4 regions of the Bradyrhizobium sp. B025 genome follow, and region 4 is predicted to be linked to each of the others. Evidence: riboswitches for the same ligand, from Rfam matches in the RefSeq annotation. Region 4 holds a riboswitch; each other region holds the start of a gene.
What was found. A riboswitch is a leader RNA that binds a small molecule or an ion and turns the genes downstream of it on or off. The one in region 4 is predicted to bind cobalamin.
Positions count from the first base shown of each region.

Region 1 (7,276 bases), 3.1 Mb from region 4:
AATGCGAAGCCGGCGAGTTGCTCGCTGAAGTACTGCACCATGTCATTACGCTCGAATTCGCCATGAACGAGGACGTCAAGACCGATGTCCTCCTGCCAACGTACGGCGCGGGCTATCTCCTCTTTGAGGAACCTGTCGTATTGCTCCTCGCTCATCGCACCTCGCGCATGCGCCGCGCGAGCATTTCGCACCGCTGTGGTCTGCGGAAACGATCCTATCGTCGTGGTGGGAAAAGCCGGTAGTCCAAAGCGTTCCCTTTGGATCTCGGAACGACGGGCAAACGGGGTGGCGCGCTGGCGCATCGTCTGATCGATCGCCCTCATTCGGACAGCGACGTTGGCATTATGGATCTTCGGCGAGGTCCGGCGGGCAGTCGCAGCGCATTCCGACTCGGCAAGAGCTAGCCCAACATTCTGGTCGCCTGCGAGTACCCGCGCCAGGATCGCAAGCTCACGCATCTTCTGAACCGAGAAAGCAAGCCAGCTCTTGACGTCGGACGCGAGCCCGGTCTCGAGTTCAACATCGACCGGCACGTGAAGCAGCGAGCAGGATGGAGCGAGCTGTACACGGTGCCTGCCAAGCTTCGCAATCGAGGGCTTCAGCCGCTGACGGAGCGACGGCAAGTTCGACCGCCACACATTCCGGCCGTCGATGACACCGAGCGACATGACGAGATCACTTCGGCCGTCAGCAACGATCTGATCCAATAGTTCTGGCGCTCGAACCAAATCGACGTGCAGACCGGAAATTGGCAGGCTCAAGGCAGTATCCAGATTGTCGCCTAGGGCGCCGAAATAGCTCGCAAGCATGATCTTGATAGCGGGTCCCTCCTTTGCGAACCGGTTATAGGCGTGCAGCAACGAATTTCGCGCCGCCTCATCCAGATCAAGGACCAGGCAGGGCTCGTCAAACTGGACCCAACTTGCCCCTCGTTTGGCTAATTCATGCAGAAGGTCGATATAGACGGGTATCAGATCATCGAGGAGAGAGAGGGGCTGGAACGCACTATCGGTACTCTTGCCGAGCTTTAAAAATGTGACCGGCCCGATCAGGACAGGGCGGGTCTGAAAGCCAAGAGCCCTCGCTTCCTCATACTCTTCGACGGGTTTGCGAGAGCACAGTCTGAACGCCTGTCCCCGGTAAAACTCAGGAACCATGTAGTGGTAGTTGGTATCGAACCACTTGGTCATTTCCTGCGCGGGCACGCCAGATCCCCGCGGGCTCTGGGCGCAACTCGCATCCTGCTCGCCGCATTGCGATCCGCGGGCCATGGCGAAGTACGTTTGGAGCGAAACGGATTCTCCGTTCGCGGCGTAGATCTCCGGGATTGCGCCAACCATGACGCTTGTATCGAGCACCTGATCATACAGCGAGAAGTCGTTTGACGGAATGATCGTGACGCCGAGCGATTTTTGACGAGCCCAGTTCGCTGCGCGTAGGCCGAATGCGTCTTCGTGCAACTGCTGTTCACTAATCTTTCCAGCCCAGTAGCTTTCTAGAGCGAGCTTGAGCTCACGCCTTGGGCCGATGCGTGGCGTTCCGAGCGTAGCAACTGGAAGAGAGAGAGGAGACATAGCGTTAACCCCTGTTGGGGACAAAGGCCATGGCGGACGCAGGCAGGAGAAGTCGCGCGTGCGACGGCTGCTTGGCGCACCACCGAGACACCCCGCCCGTGGACCAATATATTGTCGGGGCCGGTCTCCTGGCTTGCTGGTCATCGCTGCTGTCCGGCCTTCCCGAAGCCGTGCAGGCTTCAGCGACATCGTCGGACAGCGGCTCGCCGCTCACAGTTGCGGGGGCAGAGCCGGCATTTGCACCGGCTTCCCTCTTAGCTCCGGATCAATGGGAACCGGAGAACCTCGACGACTTGGATTATCGGCAGGAGAACTCTTCCGTCAACCTCTCAGATTATGTGCAAGCTAATCTGCGACATCCGCTAGCCGAATGACCGTGCATCTCTGTGACTTCACCATCTAGAAACATTCTCTCATCAGAGATGCCATAATCAGACATATCCTTCTCAGATGCCGGATAAGCATCGGAGCTGCCTTGAGGCGGAGCCGCACGCTAAATTGATGAAAGGGACAGAAGCAGCCTGCCGGCGGGAGTACCGACGTTATATCAGAGCGCTTTCAATGCGGCTTTGCGATTTCCAGAGGTTCGCCCAGCACCTCAGCTAGCCAGCTCTTCGCTCAACTAAAGGATCTGCGGCGAATAGGCCAAGGCACGTGGCGAAATTTAGCAACTGGCGAGGGGTTGATTTGCGTGCCACCCAGACTTCAGAGCTGGGATCAAGCCGGCTTGGTGCTTGGCAATCACGCAGCTCGAACGCGGGCGGCACGATAGCGAACCACACAGCTCAATGGCGGCAAACCCACTTCCGTCCACAGGCATCCGGCATCGAGGCGTTCAACTCTTCTGCTAAATATCCGGTGCGGGACATGGATGCACAAGCTGCGGCGGATACGCCAAACAGAAACATCGAAAACATGCAAAGGTCGGAAAGTCGACAAGAGTGACACAAACTCCGTGAAATTTTCCGCCTATTGCCTGGCACGAAGAATGCAGACCCTCGGAATGCCCAGTCTCCTCCTCTGGGCAGGTCCAGCTCAGCCAATTGACGCAGTCGCTGCCGGGGAAGTTAGCTGCGCATGACATAGAGGGGAGCGCCTGCTCGCGCGGGACAGCTAGCGGGTGCATCCCCGTAAACTTCTTGCGATGGCATAGCAGGTTCGAGGTTGCCTGCTTCACAAGATATTTGGATGAAACGCGATAGGCCGAGGGTTATGAAGAGAATGCCTGGAAGACCCGCGCTATGGCTTAGCGTGGTCGGATTTTTAATCTGCCTCGCCTGGCCGGCTGCCATGAGCAATAATATTCGGGCCAGCGACAGTCCCCTGGTCGAACGACTGAAGTCAACTTGGCGAGCGCAAGATGGTGAGACGATAGAACAAATTATCTCCAATGTCTCGAAGGTGGCACAGTTCGTGCCTCAAATGTGGGGCGTTGTTGAACTTGGCCAAAACGACTTTATTTTCGTTTCGTGGACCAGACACCGGGACAACAAATCGGACGAACAGTACGTTATCGCCTGGAAGATCGCCCTCGACGGCACGCTTGAACTTGCGTCGACTTATGCGAAGCCGATGGAATTGGGCTGGCGCGCCCTGGCGCTCTCCCTAATCGCCAGTGAAGTCGCAGATGGCGAAAGGGACGCAAATCTTCGCTTTCTGCATGATCCGGCCAACTTCAACTTTGTGACTACCCCGCAAGGCCGGCTCGGCGATCTTCTGCGGCAGGGCCGCTGCACTATCATTGAACCAGTTGGAGTGGACTACTTACCGAAGCGGAATGATAAACCGGCCGAGAAGGGTGGCGTGTGGCGCGTTCTGCTCTTGGTGAATTGTAGTATCCAAGGACCACGTTATTTTACACACAACGGGGTCATCACTTTCGAGAAGAGAGAAGGACAGGATTGGGAGCCACAATCCTCCTTTGCCAAACGCATCGCGAAATTTCCCCCTGGCTCCTGGTTCCAACGCACCGAGCCAAAAGAAGAGGAAGACTTAGGAGAGCCAAGGCCTGAGTAAACCGCCGCAGAGCAACATCTTGCCGCAGTGGCGGAGCGCCTCGAACCTATTGCAAGACATACGCGCTCTACACTTGCTTTGTTTTAGCATCCGCAACGGTCCGGGTGCCTTTCTCGCAGCAGTCCGTCCCGTCGCAAGAAGGTCGGGCCGCGCGATTCCGTTTGTTCCGCCTAGTGTCAGCGGCGCGCACGAGCTTGCGAGATGTGGTTTTCCCGCCTTCACTCCACCCGGTGTGAGGACATCAGTTTGCGTAGCAACGTCGAAGGCACCAGGAAATGAGTGCTGAGACGAAGCCGGCGAGGAAGTTACCGGAAACCGTTCACCGGTAGCAACCCAGCATACCGCTGGGCGCTTGCGCATTTCGGAGCGTGCAGACCGGGAAGCTCAGAGCCGTACGCAAGAACGTCGAGGACCAGACTGGCTCGGCCCTAGCTTATCTGGCACCCATTCGTCTGCACGTCATAGATCCGGATTTCGAAGCATGGAAAACACTTCTATAACTGTGCTCCACCTGCCCTGGTCGACATCAACGATCATCCTGCCGGGCGGAAAAGGCATCGGATTTGCGCGGTTTGCTCGCGCAAGGAGCTAAGTTATGCGCGGGCGTCTACGCTGAACTCCATTGCGTCTTCTTCTAAATCGGTCAGAGCGAGCCAGACAAGATTTTTCACATCTTTTCGTGTGAAATGCGAAATTTCATCGCAGAACCGTCGGCAGCGGCAAGATTGCCGCTGGGAGCCGTGGCCGACCAGAACAAGGTTGCTCCTCAACGCCTGACTCCACCGCGAGCGCCGGCGCTTCATAGTCGGTCTCCTTTTTTGCAAAACACAACATTCCGGGGTTCGGGTTTGTTCAGCATCGCCCGTTCGGCCCGCCCGCGAGGATTTCCCCCTCAGGTGGAGGGTACAGCGCGGTCCTAGTGAGAGAGCCGATGCTCGAAGAATACCGCCGCCCGCCCCGAAGAAATCACTTGATCCTTACGCAGCGTCAGGCCGTAGGTTCGCGTTCCGGCGAAGCGCTCATAGAGCGCTCGGAAATGCCGGCGGAATAACGCACATAATGCTGTCAAGCAGTCGAATGTATCGGCACCGTATCGTGCGTGAAACGTGGATCAGGAGCGAAAGGTTATTGTCGGTGAACCGCGGAATTATGTTCGCATTGCTCGCTCTCGTCACATCTCCGGTCTGCGCCGCGACGCTCAGCGGTGCTCCGCGCATCCTCGACGGCAATACGATCGAGATCGAGAAAACCAACGTTCGGCTCTCAGGCATCGAAGCTCCTGAGACGGACCAGATTTGTCTCGACACCAACGGTCGCAAATGGGCCTGCGGCGTAGCTGCTCGCGACGAGCTTATCAAGCATTCAAATGGGCGAACCTGGGATTGTCACACCCAGAGAGTCGATGAGTACAGACGAGCCCTCGGTAACTGCTTCATCGAAGGCGAGAATGTGAATGTCTGGATGGTACGCTCGGGCTGGGCACTATCGGCTGCTGCATCTCACGCTGTCTATGAGTTGTCGGCAAGCACAGCCCATGCCGGACTGTGGTCGGGAGCGTTCATCGCTCCGTGGGACTGGCCTCGCCGCAATAAGGGCACGATGATCATCGGCGCGTGGTCGGTTCCGATCGACGCGCAGGAAGTACTGCTCGGATCAGTCCTGCTGTCGGAACCACCGTCCCCCGAGTGCCTGATAAAAGGCACTGTCGAGCGCAGCGGCGAGCGGATTTATCACCTGCCAGGGCAAGCCAGCTACGAACTAATCGATATGACGAAGAAGCGCAGCGAACGCTGGCTTTGTAGCGAAGCGGAAGCCGAAGCCACCGGGTGGCGTAAGGCCGTGCGATGAGGCGACACATGCATGCAGCCAATTCTCCAAATATGAACCATTTAACCAGCACTGCGCGTTCGCGCCGTTCGCTGTTGTTGTTTGCTGCTTCGACAGTTTTCCTACGATTCGGCAATAAAATTGCCGATGCAAGGGAAGCAAAAGGCACGCCCAAGCCAGATAACCTGCTGTCGCCAGATGCTGCCCTGAAGCGGCTGCTGATGGGAAACGATCGTTATGTCCAGGGTACATCGCGAGCCGACGATTTCAGGCGCGAGCGTTCGGCTTTGGTCGAAGGCCAAAATCCATATGCGGCGGTTTTGAGCTGCGCCGACTCTCGCGTGGCGCCCGAACTTGTGTTCGACAGCGGGCTCGGTGATCTGTTTGTCTGCCGCGTCGCCGGCAACTTCGCTAATGATGATACGCTCGCCAGTATGGAATATGCGGTCGCAGTACTGAACACGCCGCTAATCCTCGTACTAGGCCACGATCATTGCGGCGCGATAGACGCTACGATCAAGTCGCTCCATCAAGATAAGCCGCCGCCAGGGCACATTTCATCCCTGGTGACCGCACTTGCTCCCGCGGTGAACGCATCTCTAGGGCAAGCCGGCGATATATCCGCCCACGCAACCCGAAAAAATGTGATCGACAATGTGAACAAACTCAGATCGACGGGCCCGATTCTGACGGCTGCAGTTGAGCAGAACCGGCTGAAAGTCGTCGGAGGCCTGTATCGGATCGGCACCGGTAAGGTCGATATTGTCAGCTGACGCTAGCACATTCACACCCGAGGCGAATCATCTGCCGTGTGATACGGCCCTTCCGTTCCGCTGTTTGGTCCACCGTCTGCGACAAATGCCCCGGATACCATCCGCTCCATAATAATGATCACTTCGGGAAGTCCTTCGGTATGCGTGGCGTCTTGATTCTCCTCATGTTCTACCTACTCATGTTAGCAACACGCGGCGAGCATCAAGAAACGCACCTAACGCGTCCGACAGCGTTCATGCCTCCATATTGAGTTGCAAACCCAATAGCGTGGTTCCGGTAGCAGATAGCGATGAAGCGCATTGCCTGGCTGTGAACTCCAGAGCCGGCGACGATCCTGAGATCTTCTAGCTCCGATCGAGCACGCCATGAATGGTGTTGCTTTATCACCAAGCTCAGCCAGGGCTGCAGATCACATAGAACAACCAGCAGGACTGCCATCATTCGTTATGATAGTCTCGTTCGCCGCCAAGGACCCGGCCCGCAATGATAAGGCCGTTGAAAGCATGGTTGTTTTCACCACGATCTCGCATGCGCTGCCTGATATTGCACACAGTCGCGCGACCCGCCCGCTTTGGACAATTTACTATCCGTCCTCCATAACGAGTTCGACACGAGACGAAACTGGCAGCTCGCAAATTGCATAGCGTGTACGCGAAACCCATCAGGTTGTTAGTCGCTGCGGACACAGTAAGTTGTGCCAGATTTGTCCGCCCAGGCGAATACCAGAACAATGATTCAAATGTTGCGCACCGCGTCTGCCAGCCAGAAATCATCTAACACCCGATAGATTTGGCAAGCAAGCTCTTCAACCACGGCGTCGCTCAGTAGGAAACAGAAGACTAGCTTCAGAACGTGGATCCCTCATCAGTCGTAACGCTCGTGGCGCAGGCATGCTGCGCGAATTTGGCAAGCTCGGCCAAAATCTCAGCATTGGAAAACCGCCGAAGAGGGAGGCGCCGGCGGCTGCAAAAGAGGTCGACAGGTCAGAATTCTGCCCGAATTTCTTGCGTCCTGTAGGACAGAAGGTAGACGGCTCGTGTGCTGCAACGAGCCTCCTAAGCTCCCCGGGGCCTCTTCGAAGCGCG
Region 1 covers NZ_CP170150.1:1,498,872-1,506,147, reverse strand. Annotated here, with positions in the region: gene metE (5-methyltetrahydropteroyltriglutamate--homocysteine S-methyltransferase) at 1-1,574, opposite strand, end outside; cobalamin riboswitch at 1,675-1,877, opposite strand; gene ACE10W_RS06945 (hypothetical protein) at 2,229-2,519, shown strand; gene ACE10W_RS06940 (hypothetical protein) at 2,865-3,590, shown strand; gene ACE10W_RS06935 (thermonuclease family protein) at 4,725-5,438, shown strand; gene ACE10W_RS06930 (carbonic anhydrase) at 5,447-6,190, shown strand.
Region 1: linked by a shared signal. The riboswitch ahead of metE (5-methyltetrahydropteroyltriglutamate--homocysteine S-methyltransferase) and the one ahead of ACE10W_RS21085 (TonB-dependent receptor) in region 4 are both predicted to bind cobalamin.

Region 2 (7,276 bases), 1.7 Mb from region 4:
TCCCTTCTCGCGCAGCGTGGCAATCAGCGCATCGACCGGGCCGGTGTCCGCGGCGGTCAGGTACGACCGATAAAACGTCACCAGCGCGCGAGGCTTGCCCTCGCCGGCGGTCGGCACGGCGATGACACCGCGCGCGGGCTCGTAAAAGCCCATCTCGGGCACGGTCGTCTCGCCGACGACCGGACCGGCATAGAGTCCCGAGGCCAGCGCAAGTTGCGCAATCGCGGCCTGCGCTGCGACCGGACCGCCGGTGTCGCAGAGCACCTTGAGCCGGCGCAGCGTCGAGACAGGCAGCGTTGAGTATGCATCGAGCCGCGTGTCGTCGCGGCCGTCGGCCGGCAGCACGGCGAGCACGATACCGCGCGCCTGCGCGAGTTGCTGGAGAGCCGCGAGACCGTAGGGCCAATAGGACTCGCCGCCGATCAGGCGGACCAGAATGCCGCGTGCCTGGGCCAGCGTGCGCTCGATGTAGGTGTCGATCGAAAGCGGATGACGCAGTTCGGCGAGATTGGCGAGCCGCAGCGACGGCAGGCTGTCGCGGCCACGCCGCCAGCCGGCCGCGAACGCGGCAAGATCGGAATCCGAATACGAGAGCACCACGAGATCGGCCGGGTCCTGGCCGATGTCCCTTGGCGTCGCGGTCTCCTCGAGACCGCGGCTCTCGCGGAAGACGACGTGCATCAGATGCCAGATCCTGAAAGACCAAGTCCCGCTCTTATCGCGGCCTCGTCGATATCGCCGTGCTCGCCGATCACGACGAGCTTTGACTGCCGCGCGAGCGCGCCCCAGGGCTTGTCGAACTGGTGACGCACGCGCTCGCCGACGGCCTGGAGCAGCAGGCGCATCGGCTTGCCCGCGACCGCGATGTAACCCTTGGCACGCAGCACGTTCTGCTCGCGCGCCAGGCGCTGAACCGAGGCGACCAGCGCATCGACGTCGCCGACTTCCGGAAGATCGATCACGACGGACGCAAAATCGTCGTGCTCATGCTCCTCCTCGCCGTCGTGATGCGACGGGCGCGCGGCAAGATCATTCTCGGCGGCGGCACCGAGACCGAGGATGACGCGCGCATCGATCGCGCCGTCGGTAACGGCAAGCATCGGCACGCGGCGCGGCATCTCGGCGGTGATGGCAGCCTTGGCCGCTTCGAGTCCCGCCGGGCCGGCAAGATCGGCCTTGGTCAGCAGCACGATGTCGGCGCAGGCGATCTGGTCCTCGAACACTTCCGACAGCGGCGTCTCGTGATCGAGATTTTCGTCCGCCGCCCGCTGCGCTTCCACTGCGGCCGGGTCCGGCGCGAAACGGCCGGCGGCGACGGCCTCGGCATCGGCCAGCGCGATCACACCGTCAACGGTGATGCGCGAACGGATCTCCGGCCAGTCGAACGCCCTAAGCAAGGGCTTGGGCAGCGCCAGGCCCGAGGTCTCGATCAGGATGTGATCGGGCCTCACCGGCCGCGCCAGCAACAGCTCCATGGTCGGGATGAAATCGTCGGCAACGGTGCAGCAGATGCAGCCATTGGCGAGCTCGACGATGTTTTCCTCCGGGCAATTGGCATCGGCGCAGGACTTCAGAATCTGGCCGTCGACGCCCTCGCTGCCGAACTCGTTGACGAGCACCGCGAGCTTCTTGCCGTTGGGGTTGGCGAGCAAATGCTGGATCAGCGTCGTCTTGCCGGAGCCGAGAAAGCCGGTGACCACCGTGACCGGGACTTTTGCGAGCGAGTTCATTCGGCGGCCTCCGGCACGACGGCAATGGGGGGAATGCGCGCAAGTGACTGCTTGCGGAAGATCTCGGGACGGCTGCGCCAGGGCACGAGGCCGTCGGGCGCGGCCGCATAGGCGGCGGCGCCTGCGATCACGTCGCGCGCGTTGGCATCCGACAGGCGGCCATAGACATAGGACCAGCGGCCGGGCGCACTGAGCGCGACCGAGCAGCCCTGGCTGCATGCGGACAGGCATTCAACGGGAACCACATTGACGCCATCGGGCACGCCGGCGTCGACGATCGCACCGTGAAGGCGCTTGCCCGGCGTGACTTCGCCCTCGCCAAGCGTCTCGCCGGCACGGCAGGTAATGCAGACGTGAAGTGTGACGGTCATCGCCTCTTCCAGAATAAACAGCGGGAGGCGAAGAGGCCCACGAACCGGTCTTGCGAGGGTCCGTTTCCCCGTCGCGGAACACCCCGTCCGCCGGTCCAAAAATCGTCCGCGCTGGCAGGTCTCCCGGCTTGCGGAGCAGGGTTTTGCCCTTCGATCCCCGCCTTCCCGATCCCGTCAGGGATCAGTGGCCTCGGGCATCTCTCCGGTCACGGTCGCGGGGGCGGCTGCATTTTGGACCCAAATCTTGCCGATTCGGACCCTATCGCATTCCCTCTTCGCCTGTCATAGGACAGGAACCAACGCCGGGCCACCATTTGCCCCTGGCCGCCTCTTGTCAAGCCGAAGGACCCCGTCCGATGACGCCTGAACCGGATACCCAAACGGCCGAGGAAACCGACGCCCGCCACGCCGCGAAAATGGCGAAGAAGAAGGCCGCCCGCGACAAGATCATGGCGACCAAGAGCGGCGAGAAGGGCCTCATCATCGTCCATACCGGCGCCGGCAAGGGCAAGTCCTCCTCCGCCTTCGGCATGATCGTGCGCTGCGTCGCCCATGGCTTCCCCTGCGCGGTCGTGCAGTTCATCAAGGGCGCCTGGGATACAGGCGAGCGGCGCCTCCTCACCGGCCATTTCGGCGATCTCTGCCAGTTCCACGCGATGGGCGAAGGTTTCACCTGGGAGACGCAGGACCGCGCCCGCGACATCGCCGCTGCGCGCGCCGGCTGGGAGAAGGCCAAGGAGCTGATTCTCGATCCCAGCTTGCGCATGGTCGTGCTCGACGAGATCAACATCGCGCTGCGCTACGACTACCTCGATATCGCTGAGGTCGTCGAGTTCCTGACGACGCAAAAGCCTGCGATGACACATGTCGTGCTCACCGGGCGCAATGCCAAGGACGAGCTGATCGAGATCGCCGACCTCGTCACCGAGATGACGCTGGTGAAACATCCGTTCCGCTCCGGCATCAAGGCGCAAGCCGGCGTCGAGTTCTGAAGACACACGCGATGGCGCGCGCATTGATGATCCAGGGGGCCGGCTCGGACGTGGGCAAGTCGCTCATCGTCGCCGGCCTTGCGCGCGCCTTCACGCGGCGTGGGCTGCGCGTGCTTCCCTTCAAGCCGCAGAACATGTCGAACAATGCCGCCGTGACCGTCGACGGCGGCGAGATCGGCCGCGCCCAAGCACTGCAAGCCCTCGCCGCCGGCGTCGAGCCGCACACCGACATGAACCCGGTGCTCCTGAAGCCCGAGACCGATGTCGGCGCGCAGGTCGTTGTCCACGGCAAACGCATCGCGACCGCGCGGGCGCGCGAATACGCGGCGATGAAACCGTCATTGATGGGCGCGGTGCTGGAGAGCTTTGAGCGGCTGAAGGCGCGCGCCGATCTCGTGCTGGTCGAAGGCGCCGGCAGCCCCGCCGAGGTCAATTTGCGCAAGGCCGACATCGCCAACATGGGTTTTGCGCGCAAGGCCGACGTGCCCGTGGTACTGATCGGCGATATCGACCGCGGCGGCGTCATCGCCCAGCTCGTCGGCATCAAGACGGTGATCGACCCCGACGATGCCGCGATGATCCAGGGTTTTGTCATCAACAAATTTCGCGGCGATCCCACGCTGTTCGATGACGGCTACAAGCTGATCGAAGCAAAGACCGCCTGGCGCGGTTTTGGCGTGCTGCCCTGGTTTGCGCGCGCCGGCGAGCTGCCCGCCGAGGACGCGCTGGGCCTGAGTGATGCGCGAAAGCCGGGCCAATGCAAGATCGCTTGCCTTGCGCTGTCGCGGATCGCCAATTTCGACGATCTCGATCCGCTCAAGCTCGAGGCGGGCGTCGATCTCGTCATGGTGCGGCCGGGTGAAGCGATCCCTGGCGATGTGCGTCTCGTCATCATCCCCGGCTCCAAATCCACCCGCGGCGACCTCGCCTTCCTGCGCGCGCAGGGCTGGGACATTGATCTCCTGGCGCATTATCGCCGCGGCGGCCACGTGCTCGGCCTCTGCGGCGGCTATCAGATGCTCGGACGCAGCGTTGCCGATCCCGACGGGATCGAAGGCCCTGCCGGCGACACGCCGGGCCTCGGACTCCTGGATGTCGAAACGGTGATGAGTCCGCAGAAGACGCTGACGCGGGTTGCGGCCGTGCATGCGGCGACCGACCAGCCGATCGAGGCCTACGAAATCCACATCGGCCGCACCGACGGGCCCGATCGCGCCCGTCCGTTCGCCAAACTGAATGGCGAGCCTGAAGGCGCAATCTCCAGCGATGGTCGCGTACAGGGTAGCTATTTGCACGGCCTGTTCACGTCGGATGATTTCCGGAAAGCGTTTTTGGCCAAGCTCGACATCCCGGCAGGCGACGAGCCCTATCACAGCAGGGTCGAGAGCGCGCTCGATGCGCTCGCCGATCACATCGAAAAGCATCTCGACGTCGAAGGCCTGCTTTCGCTAGCGCGCTAGGACCTCGGCGAGGCGCGTCCATTCGGGCTCGCTGCCCGGAAGTCCGAGCCGCAGCCATGTCGGCTTCTGCGCGAAGACGCGCGACCAGATCTGGCCGCGCGCGAGCTTCTCCTGCGCGGCCAGCGCATCCGGCGTCTCGTAGAGACGAAACAGCGGCGTGCCGCCAACGAACCGCCAGCCCTGCGCTCGCGCCATGTCGTCGAGACGGGCACAGTCGCGCACAAGCCGCGCTGACGTGGACTCCGCCCAGGCATCATCACGCAATGCGCGGCAGCCGATTGCGATCGCAGCCCCCGAGACCGGCCATGGCCCCGACATCGCCGCAATCCTGGCGATGTCGGCCGCGCTACCGAGTGCAAACCCAAGCCGCAGGCCGGCCAGACCATAAAACTTCCCGAAGGAGCGCAGGATCAGCAGCCCCGGATGATCCGCTTCCGGCGCAAGCGACAGCTGCGGAACGGCGTCGACAAAGCTCTCGTCGATGACGAGACGGCCGACGCGCGGCAGCAGTGCCAGCAAATCCTGCGGCGTATGGCACCGGCCATCGGGGTTGTTGGGGTTGACGACGATGGCGAGATCCGCGCCCACCAGTGCGTCGAGATCGCCGACCTCCAGGACATCCCAGCCCGCAGCCGACAGGACTCCGGCATATTCGTTATAGGTCGGCGCGAGGATGCGGGCGCGGCCGCGCGGCCCAAGCTGCGGCAGCAATTGAATTGCGGCTTGCGCGCCGCCCGTCGCGACGAGCGCCGCGCTCGTGCGGTAGGCGTGCTGCGCCGCCTGATGCAAGGCATCGATCTCGGCACGCGACGGCAGCGCGCTCCACGCGCGCATGCTCACCTCGCCCGCCGGATAAGGCAGCCGGTTGATCCCCGTCGAGAGATCGATCCAGTCCTCCGCGCGTCCGCCAAAACGCTGCTGGGCCAGATCGAGATTTCCGCCGTGCTCACGCATGTCCCGTTCTTTCACGCGAAAGCCAGGATCGCAAGGACGCCGGCCAGCAGCAGCATGGCGCGGCGGTAGATCGTCAACCCCCGCGTGATATCGGCGGCGAGCGGATCGCGCGCACCTTCGTTCAGCCAGGGCTCGTTCGTGACGCTGCCGTGGTAGATCCGGGGACCGCTGAGCCGCACACGAAGCGCGCCCGCCATCGCCGCTTCCGGCCAGCCGGCATTGGGCGAGCGATGCCGGCGCGCATCGCGCGTCGTGCACGACAATGCTTCCGCCCTGTGCGGCGCCAGCAGCACGAACAGAAACCCGGTCAGCCGCGCCGGAATGAAATTGGCGACGTCGTCGATCCGCGCCGCCGCCCAGCCAAAGGCTTCGTGTCGCTCGCTGCGATGGCCGATCATGGAGTCCAGCGTGTTGATGGCCTTGTAACCCAAAATGCCGGGCAGGCCGAACAGCGCGCCCCAGAACACGGGCGCCACGATGCCGTCGGAGGCGTTTTCCGCAAGACTCTCGATCGCCGCGCGCGCGATGCCGGCTTCATCGAGCGCGGCGGGATCGCGGCCGACGATGCGCGAGACCGCTTCGCGCGCGCCGGCGATGTCGCCGGCCTGCAAAGGCACGGCAACGGCGGCAACATGATCATGCAGCGAGCGCAACGCGACCAGCGGCCAGGCCAGGACCCCCGCCAGCACGATCTGGATCCAGCCCGAGGGGAGCAACGACTGAAGCGCCCAGCCGAGTGCGGCCGAGACCGCGATCACAAGGAACGCTCCGGCAAGGCCCGCGGCGCGGCGCAGTGCCGGCGGATCAGAGGCGCGATTCCAGGCGGTGTCGATGGCCGCGATCAGGCGGCCGAGCCAGGTCACGGGATGGCCGATCCGTGCGAACAGCGGGGCCGGCCAGCCCAACAGGGCATCCACCGCCATCGCCACCGCCATCGCACCCGCAAAGCCCACACAAATCTCCCGTCTCGCTCCGCCCCTGTTGCGCAAGACGGCGGCCGAGTGCAAGCCCCCGCCCGCCTGATTTCGGCTTTGTCTTTGGCCCCGTTTGGTGATTAGTGCTGGCCGACAGGAGACTTTTATGGCCGTCATCTTGATCACGGGCGGAGCGCGATCGGGCAAGAGCCGACGTGCGGAGACGCGCACGCAGGCCTTTCCCGGGCGGCCCGTATACATTGCCACAGCCGAGGCGCTCGACGCCGAAATGGAGGACCGCATCGCAAAGCACCGCGCGCGACGCGGAGCCGACTGGATCGAGCGCGAGGTGCCGCTCGACCTGGTGCAGGCCCTGGTCGAGACCGAGGGCGGCGGCGCGAGACTGGTCGATTGCCTGACGCTCTGGCTGTCCAACCTGCTGCATTCCGAGCGCGACTGGTCGCGCGAGGTGACGCATCTCGCTGAGGTTCTCCCTCGCTTGCGCAGTCCCGTCATCATGGTCACCAACGAGGTCGGCCTCGGGATCGTGCCCGACAATGCGCTGGCGCGCACCTATCGCGATGCCGCCGGAATCATGAACCAGACGTTCGCCGGCGTTGCCGACGAGGTCGAATTCGTGGTCGCCGGACTGCCGATGAAGCTGAAATGATACCGGGCACCGAGACGATCCGGAATGTCATCGCCGATCTCAGGATCGCGGCGTCGTTCGTCACGCTCCTGCCGGTCGGATCGTCAAAGCCTGCGGCCGACGGCGTCATCGCGCGCGCGACCTGGGCGCTGCCGGTCGCGGGACTGCTGGTCGGACTTGCCGGCGCCTTGGTCCACAAGATCGCC
Region 2 covers NZ_CP170150.1:2,878,242-2,885,517, reverse strand. Annotated here, with positions in the region: gene cobN (cobaltochelatase subunit CobN) at 1-681, opposite strand, end outside; gene cobW (cobalamin biosynthesis protein CobW) at 681-1,730, opposite strand; gene ACE10W_RS13195 (DUF1636 domain-containing protein) at 1,727-2,101, opposite strand; cobalamin riboswitch at 2,197-2,417, opposite strand; gene cobO (cob(I)yrinic acid a,c-diamide adenosyltransferase) at 2,458-3,093, shown strand; gene ACE10W_RS13185 (cobyric acid synthase) at 3,105-4,553, shown strand; gene cobD (threonine-phosphate decarboxylase CobD) at 4,542-5,507, opposite strand; gene cbiB (adenosylcobinamide-phosphate synthase CbiB) at 5,519-6,460, opposite strand; gene cobU (bifunctional adenosylcobinamide kinase/adenosylcobinamide-phosphate guanylyltransferase) at 6,588-7,091, shown strand; gene cobS (adenosylcobinamide-GDP ribazoletransferase) at 7,088-7,276, shown strand, end outside.
Region 2: linked by a shared signal. The riboswitch ahead of ACE10W_RS13195 (DUF1636 domain-containing protein) and the one ahead of ACE10W_RS21085 (TonB-dependent receptor) in region 4 are both predicted to bind cobalamin.

Region 3 (7,276 bases), 1.7 Mb from region 4:
CAGCGCGCCGGACATGATGATCTGATCGGGCATGCCGAGATAGGCGCCCCACCAGATCTGGAGCCCGACCGGATCGAGCGACTGAAACGCCGTGCCGCCATCGAGCATCACGACCACGGTGTCGACGTTTACCGGCCAGCCGCCTTCACGCAAGCGGCGGCCTGTCGTGACCAGAAAGGGCTCGCCGATGTCGTTCAGCGGCAGCGCATGCGCCGCGCACAACGCCTGGATCGAAGTGATGCCGGGGATGACCTCGATCTCCGGCAAGGGATCGAGCCGGCCCGCAATGCGCAGCGAGGAATCGTAGAGCGACGGATCGCCCCAGATTAGCAGCGCGACCCTGCCATCCCCTTCGAGATGGCTCGTGATGGTCTGCGACCATTTCGCGGCGACCGCATCGTGCCAATCGTCGACGCCCTTGCGGTAGTCCGCCTCGCCTGCGTCGCGCACGGGAAGATCGAACTCGGCGATGCGCGTCTTGTCGCTGGTCAGCACATCCGCGCAGATCGTCCGCCTGAGATCGGCGAGATCGGACTTTGCGCTCCCCTTGCGCGGGATCAGGACGAGATCGGCCGCGTTGATGGCGCGGGTCGCGGCGTGCGTGAGCTGCTCGGGATCGCCGCAACCGATGCCTATCAGGGAGAGCGTGAGCATCGCGTTCGCGAAGGGCGGCCATCACGGCCGCCCTTTCGCTTGTCTCTCAGGCCGCGTTGTGCAGGCGCGGGGTGACGAGGCCGGGCGCGGTGACGCCGCGCAGCGACTTCGCCAGCGCCAGCACGGCGAGATCGGCCAGCGGCTCGATCACGATGACGAGCGCATAGGAGGCCGCGAAGGTCGCGATGTTGACGAGGTTGGTCATAGCAAAACCGGAGCCATAGAGCGCCCAGAACGCCACCCAGCCGATGACGCCGGCCTGATAGGTCGTCGAAAGCGCCAGCGCCTGGCGATACCTGAGATCGACATAGGCGGTGTTGCGGGCAATGATCCGCGTGGCGATCGCCTGGATCGCGAACAGCGGCACCAGCAGCGTGGTGACGTTCATGCCGTATTGCGGCAGGTCGGCCGGCTCGAAGAAGACGCCCTGGAACAGCAGGCCGAGCGCGAGGCCGAAGGCCGCGGGCGCAGCACCGAACAGCAGGAACAAGGTCGAGCCGAGGATGAAGTGCACCTCGGACACGCCGACCGGGAAGTGCGGCAGGATCTCGAAGAAGGTGAAGACGAGGCCGGTGGTGGCGAGGGTCCGCGCCGCGAACGACGTGATGCCCTGTTCGCGCACGGTCTCGACCGCGAGCTTCAGCGCAACGCCGCCTGCGGCGATGCCGGTTGCGTAACTCAACACGAGCTTGGCGCCCGTCACGATCCCGGGTTCGATATGCATGGCTCAGTCCTTTCCTGCCGTCACACCCGACGGCCTTGGCCTCAAAACATGCACGGCCGGTCTCCTGGCTCGCGGTTCACTGGGGATCTCCGGCCTTCCCGGACCTTGCGATCCAGTGGCGGTTCGGAGCCCCTCACCGCTTACAGTCGCGGGGGCGGCTGGGGTTTTGGGCGCCGCAACTGGGTCCGCCCATCCCCATTCCCGATTATGCTCCGGCGCTTTGCGCCACCTCGAGCACCATGCTTGTCCTGTGTGCCCCTTTCGCGCAGCCTGCGTCAAGGGCCGAACGGCGGCGGTCGCCGTCATGACGGGTATTCTCCCGCCAGTGCGCCGAACAGGATCACGGCGGCCGTCGAGGCAGCCCCGCCCCGCGCAAGCTGCTCGGCAAGCTCGGCAATCGTGGTGCGGACCAGCCGCTCGTCGGGGCGGCCGAGGGATTCGGCGAACAGCGCCGGGGTGGTCGGCGCGAGGCCGTGCGCGATCAATTTTGCGGCCAGCGCCGGAAAGGTGCGGCGGCCCATATAGACTACGGTAGTCGCCTCCGGATCGGCCAGTGCCGCCCAGTTCAGGTTCTGCGGCAGCTCGCCGGTGACGTCGGCTCCGGTCACGAACTGCACCCGGCGCGAGGTGTGGCGCCGCGTCAGGGGGATGCCGGCTTGCGCAGCGGCCACGCAGGCCGAAGTGACGCCGGGAACGATCTCGTAGCCGATGCCGGCCTCGCGCAGCGTTTCGAGCTCCTCCTCGAGCCGGCCGAAGATGCCGGCATCACCGGACTTCAATCGCACCACGCGCGCGCCGGTCGCGGCATAGTCGACCAGCAGGCGGTTGACGTGATGCTGCTTGGTCGAGGGCCGCCCGGCGCGCTTCCCGACCGCAACGAGATTGGCGCCGGGACGGGCGAGATCGAGAATCGCGCCGGACGCGAGGTCGTCATAAAGCACGACATCGGCCTCGCGCAGCCGCGCGGCACCCTTGAGCGTGAGAAGCTCGGGGTCGCCGGGACCGGCGGAGATGAAGGAGACAAAACCGCTCACCGGTCCTCCGCGATCAGATGGAAGAACGTGCCGGTGGCATTGCCTCGGCGCGAACCGGTCTCGGCGATGACCGCACCGGTCGCGTCGTGCACCACCGCGAGCGGCATGTCGGGCTGGGCGGCAATCGTCGAATAGTGGAATTCGTGGCCGCGCAGGCGCGCGCCGGGGCTATGTCCCGGCATCGGTGCGGCGAGTTCGGCGAGACGATAGCCCAGATGCATGCGGCGTTTGGCAAAGCTCGTCTCCAGGCCGAGCAGGCCCGCCATCTCATGGCGGACACCGTCGGCGTCGGTCAAAGCGGTTCCGAGCACCATATAGCCTCCGCATTCACCATGCACCGGTCGTGTCTCGGCGAAGGCGCGCAAGCCGCTGCGAAAGCGCGCGTTGGCCGCGATCTTCCCGGCATGAAGCTCGGGATAGCCGCCGGGCAGCCAGCAGACATCGGCGCTTGCGTCGGGCGCCTCATCGGCAAGCGGCGAGAAGTTCGAGATGTCGGCACCCGCCGCGCGCCAGGCTTCCAGCATATGCGGATAGACGAAGGAGAATGCCGCATCGCGGGCAAGCGCAATGCGCTGCCCGGGCGGCGTCACGTTCAACCCATTCGCAGCCGGTTGCGGCGCCCAGGCGGCCGCCGATTGCAGCACCGCATCGAGATCGACATGCTCGGCGACGAAACGCGCGGCCTCGTCGATCAGCTTTCCGATCTCCGCCTGCTCCTCGGCCTGCACCAGGCCGAGATGCCGCTTCGGCAGGCTGATCTCGGCATGGCGCGGCAGCGCGCCGAACACGGCGATACCGGCGTCGTCAAGCGCGCGCCGTACGAGGTCTTCATGGCGCGGGCTGGCGACGCGATTGAGCACGACGCCGGCAAGGCGCACGCCCGGGCGGTAGTCGCGAAGGCCCGCAGCGATCGCCGCCGCCGTCTGCGCCTGTCCCGAGGGATCTATCACCAGCAGCACCGGCCAACCCAGCATCTCCGCAATGTCGGCGGTGGCGCCTGTGCCGGAGACGCCACGCGCGGCGACGCCGTCGAACAGACCCATCGAGCCCTCGGCAAGCACGACATCGGCGTCGGCGCCGCGGCCGACGAGATGCGCGATTCCCCCGCGATCCATCGCCCAGCTATCGACGTTGACGGAAGCGCGGCCCGTCGCAGCGGCATGGAAGGCGGGATCAATATAGTCGGGCCCGCTCTTGAAGCACTGCACGTTCAGTCCGCGATTGCGCCAGGCGCGCGCGAGCGCCAGCGTCAGCGTCGTCTTGCCGACACCGGAGGCGGGCGCGGAGATGACGAGCCCCGCCGGCATCAGGAGGCCTCCGGAAAGCGCGGCTCGGCGCCGACCGGCCGATAGCGGCGGTCGTAGTCGGCGGCATAGAGGCGGCTCTCGTCGAAATCCGCGGCGCCAAGCGTCTTGCCGACCAGAATGAGCGCGGTGCGTTCCATCTCGGTGCCGACGGCGGCATCGAGCGTCGCAAGCGTGGCGCGGACGATGCACTGGTCCGGCCAGCTCGCGCGCCAGACGATGGCGACCGGGCAATCCGCGCCGTAGTGAGGCAGCAGCTCCGCAATCACCTGGTCGAGCAGATGGATCGACAGATGGATGGCGAGTGTCGCACCGGTCGCAGCGAAGGCGGCGAGCTTCTCCCCTTCGGGCATCGCACTGGCGCGGCCCGGCGTGCGCGTCAGCACCACGGTCTGAGCGAGCCCCGGCAAAGTCAGCTCCACCTCGAGTGCCGCGGCGGCGGCCGAGAAAGACGGAACGCCGGGCGTCACGGTGAAGGGAATGTCGAGCGCACGGAGACGGCGGAGCTGCTCGCCCATCGCCGACCAGATCGAGAGATCTCCGGAATGCAGGCGCGCGACGTCCTTGCCGTCCGCATGCGCGGCGGCGATCTCGGCGATGATCTCGTCAAGCGACAACGGCGCGGTGTTGACGATCCGCGCATCCGGCGGGCAATGCGCCAGCACGCCCTCAGGCACCAGCGAGCCGGCATAGAGGCAGACCGGACAGGCGGCGATCAGGTCGCGTCCGCGCAACGTCAGCAGATCGGGAGCACCCGGCCCGGCGCCGATGAAATGCACCGTCATGCACAGTCTCCTTCCGCGATCGCGGCCGTCGCGGTACGGTCCTGCGAGACCACCCGCGTCGCAATCAATCGCGCGCGAGGGCCGGCCGCGGCGAGCGCCGCGGCTTCGGCGACCGATCCGGTCCCGAACTTTTCCGCGATGAGCCTGGACTGCGTCGGCGTGTCGATGCCGGCCAGCACCTCGGGCGACACCGCCCTGATCGGCACACCGCATTCGCGCGCGAGCTGCTGCAGCGCTTCTGCATCGGCCTTGTCGCTGACGGTCGCCACCGCCGCAAGGTCTTCAGCGCCGCCCGCCGCCAGCAGCGCCTCACGCAACGAGGCCAGCGTGACATCCTGCCTGAATCCGAGCCCGGCGACCTTCATCGGACCGCACTCCACTGCACCACGGGACGCGCCGCTTCCCAGGATCGGTAGCGGCCGAGCGGGCCGGCATGGGCGATCTCGACCCGCATCAACTCGCCGCCGTGGCGCTGGTGCAGTTCGCCAAGCAGCGCTTCCGTCTCCAGCGTCACCGCATGCGCAACGAGCCATGTGCCTGCCCCGATGCGCGACCAGATGGCATCGAACATCGCGCTATCGAGACCGCCGCCGAAGAAGACCGCATCCGGCGCGTCCAGCCCGGCGAGAGCTTCGGGCGCACGGCCCGTGACAACAGCGATCCGATGCGCCAATCCGAACGCCGCCGCATTGCTGCGGATATTCGCGGCGCGAGCCTCGCGCATCTCGATTGCCGTCGCCGTCCCGCCGCAAAGCGCCCACTCGACCGAGATCGAACCCGATCCGGCGCCGATATCCCACAACCGTTCGCCCGGGCGTGGTGCCAGCGCAGAAATCGCAAGCGCACGCACCGGCCGCTTGGTGATCTGGCCGTCATGAGCGAAGAGATCGTCGGGAAGTCCCGAGCTGCGAGGAATGCCCTGAGCTCCCTTCGCCTCCACGGCCACCGCGACCAGGTTTCCGGCGAGATCGCCAGTAAAACCATCGGCACGATGTTCCGCAATGCTTTCGCGTGGCCCGCCGAGCGCGGCGAGAGTCCAGAATGCCGAGGCGCCCCATCCGCGCTCGCTCAGCCACTTTGCAAGGTCGCCTGCGGCCTTGCCGTCACGCACGAGGCAAATGATGCGCGCGCCAGGCGCAAGGTGTGGCACGAGGCGCTCGAAGGGCGCGGCGTGGAGACCGAGGCAGACGACGGATTCAAGACGCCAGCCGAGCCGCGCAGCGGCGAGCGAGAATGTCGACGGCGCAGAATGTGCGACCCACTCACCCGCCTCAAGCTTCTCGGCAAGGCTTGCGCCGGCGCCGTGCCAGAACGGATCGCCGGAGGCCAGCACCGCGGTCGGCCGGCCGCGGCGGCTGAGCACGGCCTCCGCATCGAACGGCACCGGCCACGGATGGCCGCGCCCGGTCACACCGGCAAGCGCGAGATGACGCTCACCACCGAAGATGGTTTCGGCCTCACGCAGCGCCTTTCGGCTTGCGTCCGACAGCCCGGCAAGGCCATCTTCGCCGATACCGATGATGGTCAGCCAGGGATCAGCCATGACACGCGCCCTCATTCTGGGCGGAACGAGCGATGCGAGTCAGCTTGCCGCGGAGATCGCGCACGCCAGCATGGATGCCGTCTATTCCTATGGCGGCCGCACCCGTGCGCCTGCCGACCAGCCGCTGCCGACCCGCGTCGGCGGCTTCGGCGGCGTGTGCGGGCTCGCCGATTACATTCGCCGTGAAGGCATCACGCATGTGATCGACGCGACGCATCCTTTCGCTGCCGAGATGAGCCGCAACGCCGTCGCGGCATGCGCGGAAACCGGCACGCCGTTGATCGCGCTCGAACGCACCCCCTGGGCTAAAACACCCGGTGACAACTGGATCGAGGTCGGCGACGTCGATGCAGCGGTCGCCGCTCTGCCCGAGTCGCCGGCAAACGTGTTCCTCGCCATCGGCCGCCAGCACATCGCGCCGTTCGGGAATAAACCGCAGCACGCCTACACACTGCGCTTCGTCGATCCGCCCGAAGCGCCGCTGCCCTTCCCGGCTGACGTGATCGTGTCGCGCGGACCGTTCACGCTTGATGGCGAGCTGGAGATGCTGCGTACGCGCGGCGTCATATGGATCGTCGCCCGCAATTCCGGCGGCGATGGCGCGCGCGCCAAGATCGACGCGGCCCGCACGCTCGGCCTGCCCGTGATCATGATCGCGCGGCCGGAGTTGCCCGAGCGCCAGCGGGTCGAGAGCGTGGCCGAGATCATGCAGTGGCTTGGTCATCGCACCTGCCTCGGCGCATAGATCCAGCGGCCGACACGGCGCGTCTGCGAGTTGCCGACGATCACCAGCGTTCGCATGTCGGCCATCTCGGGCCGCGCCGCGTTGAGCGTGACGGTCTCGATCGTCTCGTCGGATGCGCTGATCGCGCGCGCGAAGATCACGAGCCGCTCGCCGCAGCCGGCGTCCTTCAGCACGGCCAGCGCGCGGCCAAATCCTTCCGGCCGGCTCGCCGAACGCGGATTGTACAGAGCGATCGCGAAATCCGCTTCCGCGGCCAGCCGCAGGCGCTTCTCGATCAGCGCCCATGGCTTGAGATTGTCGGAGAGATTGATCGCGCAGAAATCATGGCCGAGCGGCGCGCCGGCACGCGCGGCCGCCGCCAGCATCGCAGTGATGCCGGGCAGCACGCGGATCGGGAGCTCGCGATATTGCGGCGCCTGCTCGAGCGCCTCGAACACGGCCGATGCCATCGCGAAGACGCCAGGATCGCCGGAGGAGACGACGACGA
Region 3 covers NZ_CP170150.1:2,890,828-2,898,103, reverse strand. Annotated here, with positions in the region: gene cobF (precorrin-6A synthase (deacetylating)) at 1-654, opposite strand, end outside; gene ACE10W_RS13260 (energy-coupling factor ABC transporter permease) at 701-1,378, opposite strand; cobalamin riboswitch at 1,415-1,626, opposite strand; gene cobA (uroporphyrinogen-III C-methyltransferase) at 1,681-2,412, opposite strand; gene ACE10W_RS13250 (cobyrinate a,c-diamide synthase) at 2,409-3,719, opposite strand; gene cobM (precorrin-4 C(11)-methyltransferase) at 3,719-4,501, opposite strand; gene ACE10W_RS13240 (cobalamin biosynthesis protein) at 4,498-4,866, opposite strand; gene cbiE (precorrin-6y C5,15-methyltransferase (decarboxylating) subunit CbiE) at 4,863-6,044, opposite strand; gene ACE10W_RS13230 (cobalt-precorrin-6A reductase) at 6,043-6,789, shown strand; gene cobJ (precorrin-3B C(17)-methyltransferase) at 6,765-7,276, opposite strand, start outside.
Region 3: linked by a shared signal. The riboswitch ahead of ACE10W_RS13260 (energy-coupling factor ABC transporter permease) and the one ahead of ACE10W_RS21085 (TonB-dependent receptor) in region 4 are both predicted to bind cobalamin.

Region 4 (7,276 bases):
CGCGACATGAACCAGTGTGTGGCCGCCTGCAAGGCATGCGACCATGGCAACACGGTCACCTGCACCACGTCCTGCACGCTCAAGGGCGCGCACTGAGCGGCCAGCGGTTTGCAGAAGCTTGAGGGCCGGGATCGCCGGCCCTCTTGGGCATTGAGGGATTGACGGTGTCGGGGCACCGGAACGATTCACCTGACATAATCATTGGTAGGAGCAGGCAGGACGCGGAGTCGGATGGAATGGGTATGCTCGATCCCGGCCGGTTTCTGGTGTCGTGCTCGCAGTGCGACGCGTGGCCGATGGCGGCCAACGTCAAACGCTCGAGCTGGTCCACGTCCCCGAGCGAGGTCCGCTTCGTGTGTCCGCGCTGTCGCCGCGAGGAGACCGCGATCATCTCCGCCTCGGGCGAATTGACGCCGATCCGGCGCATCGACATCCCGCCGCGCGACGTCACGGTGGCCTGGGCTCAGGCACAGCGCCAGAGAGGGCGGGCGTAGGCGGCCGCTCTATTGCGCGATCCCGTTTCGGAACCCGGGCGATCGTCGGACGTTTCCGCCCCAACATCACGTATCGAGGCCGGGCGAATGTTCAGCGCGCATTTCGACACCCGTACACGGATCAACATGAAGCTGGCGCTGGATCGGATTTGCCGCAATCGGCCCAGGGGCGAGGATCATGGGTTCCGCAGGTCGGTCGCCGAGAACATCGTCCGCTGCGCGCTCGCGGGCCGAACCGGCATCGGCCAGCTTGTCGATGCCGGTGAGCGGGCGGTGGTCACGACGCGCGCGGTGCGGAAGCCTGACTGATTGTGTTTGCCTCGCGTTTGCAGCCCATCGTTCAACCGGTCGATTGACTCTCCGTACGGCCGCCTCGTAGATTGATCGGTGACGGTTCTCCGCACGGAGATCAAAAGGGAACGTGGTGCGAGATTGTCCCAACGCCGGGATTGTCCCAACGCCACGGCTGCCCCCGCAACTGTAAGCGGTGAATCTTTCGTCATTTGCCACTGGGAATCTCGGTCCTGGGAAGGCGACGTAAGGTAACGACCCGCGAGCCAGGAGACCTGCCGTCAGCCGTGGTCACACGCGAAGATGTCGGTCGGGGAGTACAGGCATTAGCTTCACCGGAGCAATCGATTGCTCCGCCGTAAAGCCTCGTTCGCTGTGACGTGCCACTGACGTCATGCCGAGGTTACAACTGTGTCCCGTATTGTCTCTGCCGCCAGGCGCCTTCGCGCCGGTATCGTTGCTGCCGTTTTCCTCCATGCGATCGATCTCCCCGCAGCTTTCGCGCAGCAGGCCGCCGCCGAGCAGCTGCCGCCGGTCGAAGTGACCAGGTCCGACGATCAGAACCGCACACGCGCCAGGGCGATCGGCGACGGCGACACGACGAGGCGGCGAGCCCCGAGTGGCGCGCCGGCAGGCAATGGCGCCGGCTCGTCCGGCTCCGGCGGCGAGGCGGTCGCCAGCAACGGAGGCATCGTCGGAGCCGCCACGACCGTCATCACGGCCGCGGATATCGCACATGCGCCCTCGCAGACGCTTGCCGAGATCATCGCGACGCAAGTCCCGGGTGCCCAGATCACGACGCTCTATGGCGGCCAGATCGGCGCGAAGACGAGCGTCGACCTGCGCGGCTTCGGCGCGTTTGCCACTGCCAATTCGCTGGTGCTGATCAACGGGCGGCGGCTGAACGACATCGACATCGCGCAGGTGGACCTCTCCACTGTCCCGCTCAATTCCATTGAGCGTATCGAGATCACGCGCGGCAATGCCGGCGCGGTGCTCTATGGGGACAATGCGGTCGGCGGCGTGATCAACATCGTCACTAGGAACGGCGTCGGCGGGCCGCCCGTTGCCGCGCGCATCGAGGCCGGCTTCGGCTCGTTCGACACCAGGCTTGGCAATGTCTCGACGTCGCTCAATTCCGGTCCGTGGTCGACCTCGTTCTACGGCAATGCCGTCAAGACAGACGGCTACCGCGACAACAATCGCCTTGTCCAGGAGAATGGCGTCGGCAACCTGAACTACACGACATCAGACCTGACTGCTTTCGTCACCGTTACCGGCGACAATCAGGAGCTGCGATTGCCGGGCGGCCGCACCGTCGATCCGTCCATCGGCGTCGACGAGCTCGCGACCAACCGACGGGGCACCAGCACACCCTTCAACTACGCCAACCAGCAGGGCTTTGGCGCGATGGCCGGCTTCACGAAGACCCTGGCCAACGGCATCGATCTCATCGTGGACGGCGGTGTGCGCGACAAGAAGCAGCAGGGCGCGTTCTTCTCCGGCCCGGCGCCGATTCCCGCGTTGTTCACGTCCACCTATGTCGATGCCGATCTGACGACATGGTCGATCACGCCGCGGCTCAGCGTGAAGGGCTCGCTGCTCGGGATGCCGTCGCAACTGCTGACCGGCCTCGATTATTACGATGCGAGCTTTCAGCAGAACCGTGGCGCCGGCCAGGGGCTCGCGCCCTGGCACAATTACGATCTCAGGCAGCAGACGGTTGCGGGCTATTTTCAGCACACATTGGGTGTAGCGCCGGCGACGGACCTCTCCTACGGCGCGCGGGTGCAGAACGTCAGTCTCTCGGCGCGCGATCATTTTGACGCCGCAGCTCCGTTCAACACCGACATCGGCGCGCTCCCGCTCAGGAGCGACGAGACCCAGTACGCTCTGCATCTCGGTGCCGAGCATCGCCTCAATGACATGGTCTCGCTGTTCGGCCGCGCTGCGCGCGCATTCCGCACGCCGGATGTCGATGAGCGTGTGTCGTCGGGGCCGTCCTTCGATCCCTTTACCTTCGCGCCGATCCCGCAAACCTTCCAGCTCAAGACCCAGACCTCGCAGGATGTCGAGGGCGGGCTGCGCATCAAGGGAGGCGGGCTGCAATTGCAGAGCAGTCTCTATCTGATGGACCTCGCCAATGAGATCCATTTCAATCCGGTCCTGTTCTACAACACCAATCTCGATCCGACCCGCCGTTACGGCTCGGAGACCAGTCTGTCCTATCGCGTCAACGACTCTCTGCTCCTGCGCTCCGGCATGGCCTATACAAGGGCCGTGTTTCGCGAGGGCGTCTGGGCCGGCAACGACGTGCCGCTGGTGTCGCGCTACACCGCGAGTGCAGGCGTCACTTGGAACATCTGGCAGAACTATGTGGTGCTCGACGCCACCGCGCGCTTCTGGAGCGAGCGGCGCATGGACAATGACCAGGCGGGAACACAGCGGCCGATCCCAGCCAATGGCACGATCGACCTCAAGCTCAGCGGTCAGTACGAGCGCTACTTCTGGTTTTTGAGCGTCAACAACGTGCTGAACGCGCTCTACTACGACTATGCGATCGCAAGCACCTTTACGGACGGCCGCTTCAGTGCCTATCCGCTGCCCGGCCGCACCTATCTGCTCAAGGCCGGCGCCAATTTCTGATCAAGGCTCTGATCGCGACGGGGGGCTGTCATAGGCTCCCGAATGGACTAGAATTCGAAAAGAAGGAGATTACCCATGGCTCTCAGCACCCTGCCGCCTCACGCCGACCGTTTCCGGCTCCATCCGGTCGCGCCGCGCCTTGCATCGATGTTCTGCTTTGCGCTGCTGGCGGTGTCATGCGCGCTCGCAAGTCTTGCGCTCGCCTGCGCAACGCCCTTTGCGGCCTTCGCGGTCGTCGCGGCCGCGATGTTGCCGCTGCGGCCGGCACTGCTCGTCGTCAGCGGCGCGTGGCTCGTGAACCAGAGCATCGGCTTCGGCGTGCTGCACTATCCCGTTGCCGGCAGCACGATCGCCTGGGGCTTTGTCATTGGCGCTGCTGCACTCGTCGCGACCGCGGCCTCGTCCGCCGCGCTCCGTGCGCTGGCGCATGGCCGCACGCCCCTGATGCTGGCGATCACATTCGTCCTCGCCTACGCGGCCTATGAGCTCGTGCTGCTCGCTGCGACGCCGGTCCTCGGCGGAGAGGGCGCCTTCACCGCGGCCATCGTGGCGCGGATTGGACTGACCGGCGCCGTCTGGCTCGCCGGCCTCGTCGCCGCCTGCGAGATCGTCCGCCTGGTCGATCCGTTCGGGCGCAAGGGCGCGATGTCGGCCTGAGCGGCCCTCTGAAAGCCCCGGATGGGAGCGCAGTGAAATCCGGGCTACGAGATCTTGCGTTGCCCGACGGGCAAAACACCCCCGCGGTCGGTCAATCCGCTTGCGCAAAAATATTCCACTTTGCCGAAATTCGGAAATGGCGTACGTCTCGCCCATCCCGGCTCATCCTTGAGGGGCGATCTTGTGTCGTCACGTTTCGCGAGCCGGGCTTGCGGTGGACGCGGCAGCGTCGGGCGCGAGAGTTAAGGGCAGGGCGGATTGCTCTCCGTGAGCCCAGGACTTCGTGCTGGATGAGCGACGCTGTCAGGTTCGTCTCGCCTGTAAGTTTCCGGCTCCGTCGACAGGGCTGGGAAAACTGCGGCGAAATGGCGGGCCGTGCGTACGGCAAAACCGTGTGGTCCTGGCCGTCGTTGCTACGGTCAAGCTCTTGCGGATGCGGCAGTCGCGTCAACCGGCGCGATGTCGGCGACTTTCGCGAGAGTGAGGGAGGCCAGAACGAACTCGGCTCCCGGGAGAGCACGGCATAAGCCGTCCAACCACTGCGCAGGGAAGGCCGAGTGATTGGCTACACCTGTATGCTGCTGTGCGGTTTCTCTGCGTGTGCTTTCGCGCAGCAGACCGCGGGTGCCGTCGGGCACCCGGCCTTCCCTGCGCCCTCTCGATTGAGAGGGTGGAGCGATCAAGCAAAGCTCGGGCGAAATCCGCCGCGAGGATGCGAAGGCGTGTCTGCGATTTACGATGCGAGTTGGAGGATGACGCCGATGCATCTCGCTCCGTCATTGCGAGCGCAGCGAGGCAATCCAGAATCCGTCAGCGGAAAGACTCTGGACTGCTTCGCTGCGCTCGCCACGACCATGTGGAGAGTGCGTGTCCACTGCCGGGGATGGCGGGGCTTGGTGATGTCGACAGCGACTCACTCCAAGGTGTGGTGCGTGATCGGGCGCGTCGTACCCGCCTGGAAATCTCAGGTTGTGGATTGTCATCTTCGCGGGGGTATCCCAGTAGGCCGATCCGTGTCTTCCCGGTAACGAATGTGCCATCCACGCAACACTCCTTCCGGATTAAGCCCTCATCGTCAGCCGTTCGCATCACCGCCGCTTTTTAGCCACACCCGAACATGAATAAAATTGCTCGAATGTTTTAGGGGCTGCGGCGGTCCTCGAGGCGAACGGGAAATCCCAAGGTCGATTCAAATCTTGGGTCTGATTTTTCGGGTCTGAAAGGGTTGGCCGGGGAAACTGGTTTGCGATGAACGCAAAGACCAACATCAAGCAGAGGCTGCCGAGCCGTCACGTGACGGAAGGTCCTGCGCGCGCGCCCCATCGGTCCTACTTCTACGCCATGGGTCTGACGACGGAGCAGATCCACCAGCCCTTCGTCGGCGTCGCCTCCTGCTGGAACGAGGCCGCGCCCTGCAACATCGCTTTGATGCGCCAGGCGCAGGCGGTGAAGAAGGGCGTCGCGCATGCCGGCGGCACACCCCGCGAATTCTGCACCATCACCGTGACCGACGGCATCGCCATGGGCCATGACGGCATGCGCTCCTCGCTGCCGTCGCGCGAATGCATCGCCGATTCCGTCGAGCTGACCGTCCGCGGCCATGCCTATGACGCCCTCGTCGGCCTTGCCGGCTGCGACAAGTCGCTGCCGGGCATGATGATGGCGATGGTGCGCCTCAACGTGCCCTCGATCTTCATCTATGGCGGCTCGATCCTGCCCGGCAATTTCCGCGGGCAGCAGGTCACCGTGCAGGACATGTTCGAGGCCGTCGGCAAGCACTCGGTCGGCGCCATGTCGGACGAGGATCTCGACGAGATCGAGCGCGTGGCGTGCCCCTCGGCGGGTGCGTGCGGCGCGCAGTTCACCGCCAACACCATGGCGACCGTCTCGGAAGCCATCGGCCTGGCGCTGCCTTACTCGGCCGGTGCTCCGGCACCGTATGAAATCCGCGACGCCTTCTGCATGACCGCGGGCGAGAAGGTGATGGAGCTTATCGCCCAAAACATCCGGCCGCGCGACATCGTCACCCGCAAGGCGCTGGAGAATGCCGCTGCCGTGGTCGCGGCCTCCGGCGGCTCGACCAATGCTGCGCTGCACCTGCCGGCGATCGCGCACGAGTGCGGCATCAAGTTCGATCTGTTTGACGTCGCCGAAATCTTCAAAAAGACACCTTATGTCGCGGATTTGAAGCCGGGCGGCCGTTATGTCGCCAAAGACATGTTTGAAGTAGGTGGCATCCCGCTTCTGATGAAGACGCTGCTCGACAACGGATTTCTCCACGGTGACTGCATTACCGTCACCGGTCGAACGATCGCCGAAAACCTCAAGAGCGTGAAGTGGAATCCGCACCAGGATGTGGTGCACCCGGCAGACAAGCCGATCACCGTCACCGGCGGTGTGGTGGGTCTGAAGGGCAATTTGGCGCCAGAAGGTGCGATCGTGAAAGTCGCGGGAATGTCCAACCTGAGGTTTACCGGTCCGGCACGCTGCTTCGACCGGGAAGAGGACGCCTTCGAGGCCGTCCAGAACCGCACGTACCGCGAAGGCGAAGTCATCGTGATCCGCTATGAGGGCCCCAAGGGCGGCCCCGGCATGCGGGAAATGCTCCAGACCACGGCGGCGCTGACCGGCCAGGGCATGGGCGGCAAGATCGCGCTCATCACCGATGGCCGCTTCTCCGGCGCCACCCGCGGCTTCTGCATCGGCCATGTCGGGCCTGAGGCCGCCATCGGCGGCCCGATCGGGCTGCTCGAGGATGGCGACATCATCGAGATCGACGCGGTCGTCGGCACCCTTAACGTAAAATTGAGCGACCAGGAGCTTGCCCAGCGCAAGACCAAATGGAGCGCTCGCGCGACTAACCACACGACGGGCGCGCTCTGGAAATATGCTCAGCAGGTTGGACCAGCGGTCGGGGGGGCAGTGACCCATCCGGGCGGCGCGCACGAGAAACAGTGCTATGCGGACATCTAGGCGTACCATTGTTGCGTTTGTGTTGGGGGCCAGTGCGCTGGCCATGCCGGCGCTCGCCTTCGACGGCGCGCCGGTCAACCAGAAGGACGCGACCATCCCGGTCGTGACCACCTTGCCGGGGGCCGCGGGTGCGGTGCGCAGCAAGGTGCCGCCGGCGACCCAGGAAACCTCGCTCAGCGCCCTGCAATATGCCGCCGAGGGCGGCCATCCGATCG
Region 4 covers NZ_CP170150.1:4,553,984-4,561,259, reverse strand. Annotated here, with positions in the region: gene ACE10W_RS21100 (hypothetical protein) at 1-96, shown strand, start outside; gene ACE10W_RS21095 (hypothetical protein) at 237-494, shown strand; gene ACE10W_RS21090 (hypothetical protein) at 582-803, shown strand; cobalamin riboswitch at 869-1,083, shown strand; gene ACE10W_RS21085 (TonB-dependent receptor) at 1,197-3,431, shown strand; gene ACE10W_RS21080 (hypothetical protein) at 3,507-4,088, shown strand; gene ilvD (dihydroxy-acid dehydratase) at 5,337-7,061, shown strand; gene ACE10W_RS21070 (tetratricopeptide repeat protein) at 7,048-7,276, shown strand, end outside.